One region of the Lentibacillus juripiscarius genome, then DNA from elsewhere that is predicted to be linked to it. Evidence: riboswitches for the same ligand, from Rfam matches in the RefSeq annotation. Region 1 holds a riboswitch; the other holds the start of a gene.
The links. A riboswitch is a leader RNA that binds a small molecule or an ion and turns the genes downstream of it on or off. The one in region 1 is predicted to bind thiamine pyrophosphate.

Region 1 (6,052 bases):
TGGATAAATAAGGTCTATCCAAGCGTTTTTGTCAGTTCATTTAATTGTTAAAATCCTGCTAAGCGATAGGTGATTTGATATTTTTCACAGTAAGGGAAATGCTCAATGAATAAATGCCTTTTTTCTGATGGACGTTCAGTACAGTTTCCCTTGCCTGAACAGGATTGTGGAAATCTTCATTACAGCATGAATATAACAGTTTTGCCGCAATGGGAATGGATCCCCGTAAAATTGCGGGTATATCGTATCAAATGTTGCTTTCATCTGATCAGTCAGCCGGGTATACACTTCCTTTTCACTCAGGAACTGCGTTTCTCTTCCCTGCAGCCACTCCAGATACGACACAATGGCACCACCGGCATTGGCCAAAATATCCGGAATGATAATGACACCATTGTCACTTAAATACGTATCCGCTTCACTTGTCATGGGTGCATTGGCTGCTTCCACGATGATCTTTGCTTTTATATCCTCCATATTATTCCGTGTCACCTGTGATTCCAGCGCTGCCAGCATCAGAACATCGGTATCCATTGTCAGCAAATCATCTCTGTCCCTGATTTCTGCTTTGACTTCTGCTTCTTCCAGTTGTTCCTGGTCCACCGGCAGATCCCCGCCATTCTTTTTCACAAATTTCACCAGGCCGGGGATATCGAGGCCATCAGAATTATAAAGCGTCACGTTCCGGTCGCTGACGGCCACAATGTTATTATTTAAATAATCACACTGGTATGCCTCTAAAGCTGCGACAGACCCAACATTCCCGAAGCCTTGCACGGCAATCGATAGTTTTTTGTCAGCGTGATCGAGTGCGGTTTGGGCAAATTTATTATCGCGTTCAGCCAGCCACTTCTCCTGCTCCTTGACGAAATCGTGCAGCATGTAGCGAAGGGAGAAATACACGCCTTTCCCGGTTGCAGCACTTCGGCCAAGGGATCCACCATTCATGACACTTTTTCCGGTGAAGCTTCCCCTGTACGGTTTTCCCGGCTGGATGCTTTTATATTCGCCCATCATCCAATCCATCTCTCTACTGCCTGTTCCAACATCCGGTGCCGGTATATCTTTATCAGGTCCGATGATTTCACTGAAGTACTGGACATACTTTTTGCAAACCAAGTTCAGTTCTTTGACTGAGTATTCCCTTGGGTTGATGATTACACCGCCTTTTCCGCCGCCAAACGGGACTTCGTGCAGTGCATTTTTCAGTGTCATCAGGGCTGCCAAATTTTCCACTTCCTCCTCTTTGACAGACTCATGAAACCGGATGCCACCCTTATACGGACCCAAAATGTTATTGTGCTGGACACGGAATGCCGGGACCCGCTCCACTTTCCCGTTGTCACGGGTGATGCGCAGATACGATTTATTAATATGGTTCGGTGTTGACAGAATTGATGCCAGTGAGGAAAAGGCCTTTTCTCGTGATTTCCCTGTTAGTTCCGGCAGAAATCCATCATCATCCATGAGCGCATCCAATGATTCCTGAATAATAGTTCCTGTATTATTTCCCATAAAAAACAGCCTCCATATTAAAATAGTGGTACGTCTACTATTCCATACCCGTTTTTCCTTTAATTTCAACATGATAGCTGTGACCGGCTAGAACAAGAACAACGCTAATGCTGTCGATAACAGCAAGCCGAAAATGACCGGTACAAAGTTTTTACGGACCAGATCCATAACGGATACACCGCAAAAACCGGCAATTGCAATCAGCGATGACCAGGCAACAATCGTTCCGCCACCGGTCCAGATGGAGCCCATTTGTCCGATTGCCGCAAGCGTCCCGGTATCAATGGCTCCGTTTTGAAGAGATGCCGCAAGTGCGCCAGTTAGCGGCAAACCGGAAAATCCAGAACCATCAAGCCCGGTGATGATGCCAATAATCAGCACGCTGAATGCAGAAAGGAATGCACTTTGCGGCAGGAATTCCTGCGACGATTTGACAAGATCAAACAGCAGGCCTGGTGCGTTTTCATCCATTCCGAGTATGCTTCCGGAAAAATCAGAGCTGCCAAGGAAAAAGAAACCTGCAATGGGGATGACCGGGCCCATTGCCTTAAAGGCAAACACGAAACCTTCTGTTATGTGATTAGTGATATAGTCCAAAGCATTCTGGCGGCCAAACGCCACTGTTGACAAGAGCAGCAGAATAACCGCAACACCACCGACAAATGCCGCGCCATCGCCACCTTCAAACCCGGACATCCGCCCGGAATAAAGCTTCGTGTACATCATGTAGGCGACAACAGTGGTCAGGGCAACTGGAACAAGAACGGCGAATAGTTTGCTCCATGCCTTCAGATGCGTTGCTTTTGACTTATTTTCGGATTCTTTAGCAGTTTGCATTTGATTCATTTCAATTTCATTCATTTGGTCATCTTTGGAGCGGATCGTCTTGCGGTAGAGAAAGTAGGCCAGCCCAATCGCTGCTATCCCTGCTATTAGCGAAAGTACAAGCGCCCTATCCGCGACAAGCGCCGTATCAATCCCCGCCGATGTGGCTGACAGATTCGGAGCCACCTGCACAATGTAGTCCGAAGACAGTGCCATTCCCTGCCCAGCCAGCGCAACTGCAACCGCCGCCGTCATAGCAGGAAGGCCGGATCGGATAGCTGCAGGAACCAGCAGTGCACAAATGAGCGGAACAGCCGGCGTCGGCCAAAAAAATAGAGAAATAACGTACGTTACAGCAATCAGTACAAAGAAGGAAACATGCCCGTTGATCATCAGCTTCTGAATCGGCTTAATCATTCGCCGATCAGCGCCAAGGTCTCTGAGCGAATGCAGCAACGCCATCATAAAGGTGATAATGAGGAAAATATTGAAGAGTTCTTTGGCTGCGACAAGGTTTGCGTTAAATATGGCGGTAAATCCGTCGATAAGACTCCCTTTGTAGACCCAGGCAATGACAAACGTGCCAAGCAACGTTGGCAGAACAACACCTTTGCGAAAAATCATGGTCAAAATGATGATCAGTGTAAAAATACCATATAGCGCATGGGATATGGTCAGTTCCACATCAACCACTTCCTTCCTTTCTCGACTGTGCTATAGCCTATGCACAGGTGAAAGAAGCGGTGCAACCCTTGTCAAAAATACACACCTATTTACGAATCTTAAGAACGCTCAGGAAAGAATTCGAGGTCTCAACTCATTTCGATCCATTCTCATCGGCGCAATCATTGCACATCAGTTTTCCGTCCTCATGAACGCCGTCAAAAAACCCATTCTCGCAATAGACATTTTCACCACATATCTGGCACTGGCCAACCAGTTCGCGCATGAAATCACCCCTTTAAAAAGTATATCGAAAAAAACGACCCTTTGTATACCAAAGAGTCGCATGTTTGCAGAATATTCTTCATTACGATGGTGATGTGAGCGGTCCGAACGTTATGCTGCCTGCACTAATGTCCTCGGCTGTTTGTGGAACAGCAGGAAGACAGCAATCGAGCAGATGATAAAGGACGGGATAATATAGGATACATTATACAGGAATGAATATAACCAGACCGATTGTCCCTCCACTGCCGATTCAAAGAACACAACACCGGCCGCGAAATGGGCTGCAAACCGAAGCATGCTGCCAAGGAATGCCCCAAGTGTAATATAAGTCAGGTACGTTTTCACATGACCGGATTGAACCGCTTCCTGTATCTGCTTTGCAAAAACACCGGCAAAACCAATCACCGTAAAGGCCAGCATATAATCGATAAGACCCTGGACCGGATGCAGTACATATCCTGTACCAACGGCAACCTGCAGAATTCCCCACAAAAAGCCCGATAGCAAACCACCTTTAAGCCCCCACCGGAAAGCAACGATGAAGACAGGGATCATCGCCAGTGATACAGAACCACCCTGTGCCCAGAGCTTAATAGATAAAAACGGAATAATGTCCAGCAGTAATGCCAGTGCTGTAAAAACAGCCACTTCAATTAAAAACAGCGTGCGATTGGAACGCATCAACATTCCTCCCCTTTGCAGACGGAACCATTCCGCCTATCATTTTTTGAACACAAAAAAAGCAATGCCAAGGGGAAGCTTCCTGATGGGAAATTCCGCTCACACTGCTCTCTATTCCATCAAAAAAGCCGCCATCCCTACGCTAGCACTAACTAACAGGTTCGAAGGGTCTGAACAGCAAACTGTTCACTCTCAGCCATCCGGCTCCCCTTGAAGGCTTCTAACCTATGCTTTTTTTGCTGGTTTCAGAGGTTGTTCAAAAAGTCCGGTAAAAATGACACTTCGAATTTCTTCGTTGGCTTGCTTTTCCGTCGCTCATGTATTCATTTACATACACTCCGCTACTCAAAGCAGCACCGCCTTGAACTTCTTGGTCCTTTTTATCCTCCTTTTTGAAGCCACATTTTCAGTATAACGCATTATTTGCAAAATAACAAACACTTTCTGAGACAGGTTTCGGGCGGATCCCATCGGACGGGAACCACACGGAATCATGCTTCTGTCAGCGAAAGAAATTCCTCTACATCCTGAACACATAGCTTTATCGCATTTTCCCAAAAATCTGGCTTCGTCAAGTCAACGTTCAGATGTTTGGCCGCCAGTTCCTCCACGGTCATCCGGCCGGTGTCACGAAGTAAGGCGATGTAGTCATCCTCAAAGTCCCCGTCCGATTCCTGGGCGTGTGCATAAATCCCCAGGCTGAACAAATAGCCAAATGTATACGGGAAGTTATAGAATGGCACACCGGTAATGTGGAAGTGCAGTTTGGACGCCCAGAAATTCGGATCGTACTCAGAAAGTGTTTCACAATACGCTTCTTTCTGTGCGTCGACCATCAGTTCCTGTAGCCGATCCACAGACACCATCCCTTGCTTGCGCTCCTCATAAAAGCGCTGTTCAAAAATAAATCTGGCATGGATATTCATGAAAAATGCAACACTGCGCTTCACTTTGTCTTCCAGCAATGCGCTTTTTTCTTCTTTTGTCTCTGCACTTTTCACCGATGCGTCAGCAACAATCATTTCAGCAAACGTTGATGCCGTCTCTGCCACATTCATGGCGTATCCCTGGTTCAGCCCATGCAAATCATCCATAACGTGCTGATGGTACGCATGCCCCAACTCGTGTGCCAATGTCGCTATATTGGCGGCCGACCCGGAATACGTCATGAAAATACGTGTTTCTTTACTGTCAGGAAAACTGGTACAAAACCCTCCCGGTTGCTTACCAGGACGATCCTCCGCTTCAATCCAGCGATTTTCAAACGCCATTTCGGCAAAATCAGCCATTTTCGGGCTGAATTTCCGGAATTGATCAATAATAAAGCTAGCACCTTCTGTATACGATGATGTTTTCACCGAATGGGAAATGGGTGCATTCACATCATAGAAGCTTAATTGATCCAACCCTAATATATCCGCTTTTTTCTCCAGAAACGTTACAAAATGGGTTTTATAGCGATTAATTGCACCCCACATTGCATCAAGTGTTTCCTGTTTCATCCGGTTAATGGCTAATGGCTCCTTCAGCACATGCTTCCAGTCCCGGTGTTTATATTTTTGCAGGCGAAACCCAGCGAGGTGATTCAATGTCTGGCCAAAAAAGTCCGCATTCGCCCCCCACGCCTTATCCAGCTGTTCAAACACATGCTTGCGCACCGAACGGTCAGGATCATTTAGTTTATTTGCCGCCTGACCGACTGAATAGGAATGAATTTCGCCATCTTCTTCTATATCCACATTCATATTGCCGACAACCGTGTCATACATCTGGCTCCAGCCTTCATACCCGTCAACTTCCAAATCGCTGATCAGCGCCTCCTGCTCCGGTGATAGCAATTCTTTCGCACGATTTCTCCGTTCATCCAAAACAAAACGAATTTCCTGCAAATCCGGATCTTGCAGCACATTTTCCCACTTCCCGTCATCAATCAGGGTCCATTTTTGCTCCAGTTCTGTTTTCACCCGGTCCATTTCTGCCTTGAGGGCGCTGCGTTCTGCCACTAGCATGCCAGATTCCTTATCATGCATGTCCTGTGCGTGCAGACAGCTGATAAACGCGAAAGCCTCCCGCATTTTGC
Region 2 (6,052 bases), on a different contig from region 1:
GTTTTACTGTCCTTCATATAATCCTTAATCATGGAAACTATCGTATCTAAGTTTTTATTTGTTTCCCTTAAGGTATTTCCTTCTGGTGCAATATCAACATCATGAAAACAGAAATATGGAACCCCAAGTTTTTCAAAGAATTCAAACGCAGCCTCTACTCGTGCTTTAGCTTGATCCATACCCGTAAATTTGTCCCATGGACGTACAGCGGTCCCGGAACCAAAAGGATCTGATAAGTCTTCTGTAAATGTGTGCCAATATGCTACTGCAAAACGCAAATAATCTTCCATTCTTTTTCCACCAACAACCTCATCCGGGTTGTAAAACTTGAATGCATAAGGATTAGTTGAAGTTGGTCCTTCAAAATTTATTTTGTTTATGTTTGGAAAGTAGCTCAATATTCTTTCTCCTCTCAGTTTTATTTAACTAAAAGTAACTTTGTTTATCTTTTAAACTAAGTTTACTCCTATATTGAAAACGTTGTCAATAGTTTTTCTAATCCTATAACTTCTTTCTAATATTTTCACTCAAAATCACCGTAAAATCTTTTAACGCCAATTATATAAATAGAGTAAAACCATTAATTCATTTAGTACTTAAACAAAGTCATCTTGGTTATCTGTGAATTCTCCTCAAGTTTTATGATAGAATTAAGAGACTTAATTTGTTGAGGAGAAAAGAGAGTATATGAAAAAACTACAAACTGGCGATCAAAGTTTTGTTAAACGAATGAATAAATCAATTGTTTTTAATTCCATTAAAGATAAAGGTCCATTATCCCGCACACAGATCTCTAAAATCACCGGATTGAATAAAGCAACCGTTTCTACTATGGTTTCAGAATTAATTGAAGAATCATTTGCAAATGAAATAGAATCAGGCCAATCCAGTGGTGGAAGAAGACCTGTTATGCTTTATTTTAATAACCATGCGGGGTACTCAATAGGAATAGATTTGGGGGTTAATTATGTTTTAGGTGTATTAACGGATTTAAACGGAACTATAATGGAGGAGGTCAGTAGATCATTAACAAGTAATAAATATACTGACGTAAAAAATACTTTAATTTTCATTATCGGTTCATTAATTACTAAGGCACCGGATAGTCCATATGGAGTTATAGGCATAGGTATAGGAGTTCCTGGTAATGTAGATCATAATGAAAAGATCTTATTTGCTCCAAATCTTGAGTGGAAGCAAATTGATTTAAAAGCAGACATTCAAAATGATTTCCACATTCCAGTAAAGATTCAAAATGAAGCAAATTGTGGTGCACATGGTGAACACCTATACGGTGCCGGAAAAAACAGTTCAAACTTAATATACATCAGTATAGGTATTGGAATAGGGGCGGGAATTATTATCCAAAACAATCTTTACACTGGTACGTCCGGCATATCAGGAGAGATGGGACACTTTACTATAGAAGCTAACGGACGAAAATGTCCCTGTGGCAACCAGGGGTGCTGGGAACTATATGCATCGGAAAATGCTCTTTTACAGTATGCAAATAAACAAAGTGTTTTAAAAGGCAATGAGAATATTACTTTGGAAGAACTCATAACAGAAGCAAAAATGGGGAATCAAAAGGTTTTACAAATCCTGCACACATTAGGAGAATATATAGGAATTGGGTTGACAAACGTTATCAATACGTTTAATCCTGAAATGGTTATTATAGGAAACAGAATATCACAATTTAGCAATTGGATTTCAAATCCGATTAATCATGTATTTCGTGAAAGATTGTCTCAATACCATTATGAAAATACTGATATTAAATTTTCTGTACTGGAGAAATATTCAAGTACCCTTGGTGCTGCTTCCATTGCTATTTCCGATTTCTATTTGAGCAGATTAGAAAAAGTTCAGCAACCCTTCAAATAAATCAATTCAGACTTCTCCAAGAAAACAGCCGAATTCTTCTATTGAAAAATGCGGCTGTTTCAAATAGCTTATTTATTTTCAGTACTCTTCTAATATCTGTATAACCATACGCAAATTACTCACCCCCCCTTTTCCCCATCGCCACAAGCATTCAATACGGTTATATCCCCGCTGACATAGGCCGGTAGCACTTCCGCCAGAGCAAACCCTTTTAAATTTTTTAGCCAACATGTATCTAATATAGGTTTTTATGGCATACCGTAAAGGAATAATTTTCCTTTACAGTAATCTTCAGAACTGTTAAACTAAATTGGTAAAATTTATTTTTCACTAGGGGAGCCTTTTTGGCTGAGAATAACGATGGTCGTTTAAACCCTTTGTGCCCGAGATAGGTAATACTAGCGTGGGTAAGTGACTCTTGTACGTAAGGCATATGGGATACCCGTATACCTTACAGCGGGCTGCACTTCATGCAAGTGCAGCTTTTTTTTTAAATGGGCACTAAAAATGGGCACAATGTAGTGTTTAGCGACTGGGAGGAGGTGCTGGATTTGCATAAGGAGTGGTATTTTCTGGATAGTGGATATCAGGATGCAGCGGTGAACATGGCATTGGATGAAGCGCTATTAAACTGGCATAGTGAAGGGAAAATCCCGCCGACATTGCGCTTTTACGGCTGGTCCAGACCGACGCTTTCTATTGGGCAATTCCAAAAGAGCGATAAAGCAATCGATTTTGATGCAGTACGATCATATAATTGCCATTTTGTCCGCCGCTTAACGGGCGGCAGTGCAGTACTGCATGATAATGAACTGACATACAGCATTGTCGTTTCCGAGGATCAACCGGGTATTCCTGCGTCTGTACGTGAGGCCTATTATGTTTTGTCAAAGGGACTTGTGGAAGGGTTTAAGAACTTAGGTATTACGGTTGATTATGCGATGCCGGATAAAGATACAGCAAGAGATCGCACCGCTGTCTGTTTTGAAAAAGCAGCTTTTTACGAAATGATGGCTGACGGTAAAAAGCTATCCGGAAATGCGCAGACCAGAAATAAAGGTGTCCTGCTGCAGCATGGATCGATTCCCATGGACATGGATACCGGGATGCTTTATGATTTGTTCCGCTTTCCTTCTGAGGCGATCAAGCAAAGGAAACGTGAAGCTTTTCAGGAAAAAGCCGTCACCATTGATCAATTAACGAACAAAACGCACACGTACGACATGATGAAGCATGCGTTTTATGCAGGGTTCGAATCGGGTTTGGGGGTAACGTTACGCCCCTTCGAACTGTCACGACAACAGTGGGAAGAAGTTTATCATTTAGCAGAAACAAAATATCGTTCCGATGAGTGGAACTATAATCGATTACGAAAGGAGTCCGTGAAACATGGCTAAAAACTATCAGCATATCCGTAAACCTGAGTGGTTAAAAACAGATCTGAAAACGAATAAATCGTATACCGGCCTAAAAAAATTAATGCGGGAAAAACGTTTGAATACGGTTTGCGAGGAAGCCCGCTGCCCCAATATTCATGAGTGTTGGAGCGAGCGTCAGACAGCAACATTTATGATTTTAGGCAACGTGTGCACACGCGGCTGCCGATTTTGTGCGGTGGCAACCGGTCGGCCTAGTGAACTGGATTGGGGAGAGCCGGAACGAGTAGCTGAATCGGTCGAAATTATGGGTCTGAAACATGTGGTCGTAACCGCTGTTGCACGTGATGATTTGAATGATGGCGGTGCAGCCGTTTTTGCTGAAACTGTCCGGGCTATCCGCCGCAAAAATCCAGGATGCACGATTGAGATTCTTCCATCCGATATGAAAGGTGACTATGAAAGCCTGTATACGTTAATGAACAGTGAACCGGATATATTTAATCATAACATTGAAACCGTTCGCAGACTGACGAAACGGGTGCGTGCGATTGCTACATACGATCGTTCCCTGAAACTGCTGGAACGCGTCAAAGAAATCGCTCCTAATACACCGACAAAATCAAGTATCATGGTTGGATTGGGCGAAACAAAAGATGAAATCATGGAAGCGATGGATGATTTGCGTGCCCACAATGTGGATATCATGACGATCGGCCAGTACCTGCAGCCGACGAAAAAACACTTGAATATTGAACGGTACTACCACCCGGATGAATTTGAAGTACTAAAGCAAATTGCGCTGGAGAAAGGCTTTAGCCATTGCGAATCCGGTCCACTGGTAAGATCATCCTATCATGCCGATGAGCAAGTGAGCGCTGCGTCCAAGCAAAATCGGATTAAATACATGAAAGGCATTGAGGAGCAAGAAAAAGAACAGATTTTTTAATAGGAAAAAGCTTATCACTTAAGTGTGATAAGCTTTTTCTTGCCTAACGTATTATTAAAATTGATGTCCCACTTTTCTTCCGATAGTATGACAGGAGGAGGATAAAAAAGTGCCTGTTACCCAAAATTATTACAGATACAATCCCTCAAGTAAGCAGTGGTAGATTGTTCAATACTGACCGATTGCCTTTTTGATTCTGTAAATACTTTTTTGCTTAATATACGAACTTATAACTGAAAATACACTTAATCATTCGTACTCTACCTTAGAAGATTGGAACGGAAGGCGGACGACTCCTGCGGGATAAGAGGCCTACATGAGACCCCGCAAGGCGTTAGCCCAAAGTAAAGCTTCCATGAGTAAGCTTCGACCTGCGAGGAGTGCTGCATCCACGACCACACTTGCAACACGACGAGCATGAGGAGGCTCATCAGCCGCCCGCGGAAAGCGTCCGCCTGAAGTGGAAATCAAACGCAATAACCTAATTTTTCGTATTTTAAAGGTAGATATTGAATTATGAAATTCACTCTCGTTTTCAAAGTTTTTCTAAGCAAGCAGATCCATACTGTCCTGCAATTTGTTTACTTTTTCATCCATTGCGTCAAATCGCTTATCTACTTCTTCAAATCGTTTGTCAATTTTTGCAAACCCGTCCTGCATCTGATTATGCAATTCCTTTATAGCTTGCATAATTTGATCATATTGTTCATTTGTCACCGTAACATCCTCCCCTTCATATGTTTCAATGAACCGTTTAAGTTGTTACTCTCATTATAAACGCCCCCACCAAAATAATCTATAGTGAAACGCAGGAAATCATGAACTATCCAAATTGAGTCAAATTCATTCTGCCTATTACGACTTTATAACTTAAAAGTCACGCACATCTGAGGCCTAGTCGAGATCTGACTTCCCTATAACGTATCGAGTCCCTGATTAAGATTCTCTATTACGGTAAGGCTAAGGTGAAAAATCGGAAGGATCTGTCTTACATATGGAATTGGAATTAACCTGGATGGCTTTTATCATGCTTATACTTGCCAGCTACCGGCTGACACACTTAATCGTTTTCGATAAAATAACCGAATTTATCCGCAAACCCTTTTTAACAAAAAAGAAGATCTCACAAAAAGAAACAAAGATGGTACCCAAATCCAAAATCGGCTACCTTCTGACCTGTTATTGGTGTGCAGGAATCTGGAGCGCGATATTTCTCGGTATGATATATTTGTGGATTCCCGATATCGCCCAGTATATAATCCTTGTCCTGGCAATTGCCGGCGGTCAGGCAATCCTTGAGTCATTTGTGGGTGTGAATATTAAACGCACTGCGTTGTATGATGAAGAAGCAAAAGAATTGAAATAAGTTGCTGTCGGCCTATCCCTGTTAGATCTGCTGTCAACATGAACAACATGCACCACTTTATGAATTGGCTTAAGGTTGGAAAACGAACAGCTGTATACTCGTTTGGTTATAATGGTTCAAGAAGGGTTGAAAAAGCGAGCCTTCCCTATACTGGGAAGAGCTCGCTTTCTAGTTTCAAACTTCCGGAGTTGGTGTAGGCTCCGAATAGTCGCCTTATTGGTATTTTTTGGTTAATGTAACAATCATAGTTGCTTGTATGACCAAAATCCCCGCAGCCGCATCCTTCACTTAATAAACACTGGCACATGTTCCGGCTGCTGGTTCATAAAAACAATGATTTTTATATTGACCGGTAAAAGGTTGACCGTACCATGTGGAAGGACATGGACCATATGGATTGAAATACCAAAGCGAATATTTCGATGGATGTCGTCTCCAATATTTCAAATTCTTTCTTGCTAATCTACGCTCAGT

Region 2: linked by a shared signal. The riboswitch ahead of ACFSUO_RS02000 (lipoate--protein ligase family protein) and the one ahead of thiT (energy-coupled thiamine transporter ThiT) in region 1 are both predicted to bind thiamine pyrophosphate.

Annotation. Positions count from the first base shown of each region.
Region 1 is NZ_JBHUNA010000033.1:19,301-25,352, reverse strand. It holds gene ACFSUO_RS13655 (Glu/Leu/Phe/Val family dehydrogenase) at 136-1,515, opposite strand; gene ACFSUO_RS13650 (hypothetical protein) at 1,603-3,024, opposite strand; gene ACFSUO_RS13645 (hypothetical protein) at 3,158-3,289, opposite strand; gene thiT (energy-coupled thiamine transporter ThiT) at 3,400-3,972, opposite strand; TPP riboswitch at 4,090-4,193, opposite strand; gene ACFSUO_RS13635 (M3 family oligoendopeptidase) at 4,464-6,052, opposite strand, start outside.
Region 2 is NZ_JBHUNA010000003.1:162,937-168,988, forward strand. It holds gene xylA (xylose isomerase) at 1-398, opposite strand, end outside; gene ACFSUO_RS01995 (ROK family transcriptional regulator) at 688-1,887, shown strand; TPP riboswitch at 2,210-2,314, shown strand; gene ACFSUO_RS02000 (lipoate--protein ligase family protein) at 2,439-3,284, shown strand; gene lipA (lipoyl synthase) at 3,277-4,212, shown strand; gene ACFSUO_RS02010 (hypothetical protein) at 4,759-4,929, opposite strand; gene ACFSUO_RS02015 (DUF1360 domain-containing protein) at 5,207-5,578, shown strand; gene ACFSUO_RS02020 (cell wall hydrolase) at 5,867-6,052, opposite strand, start outside.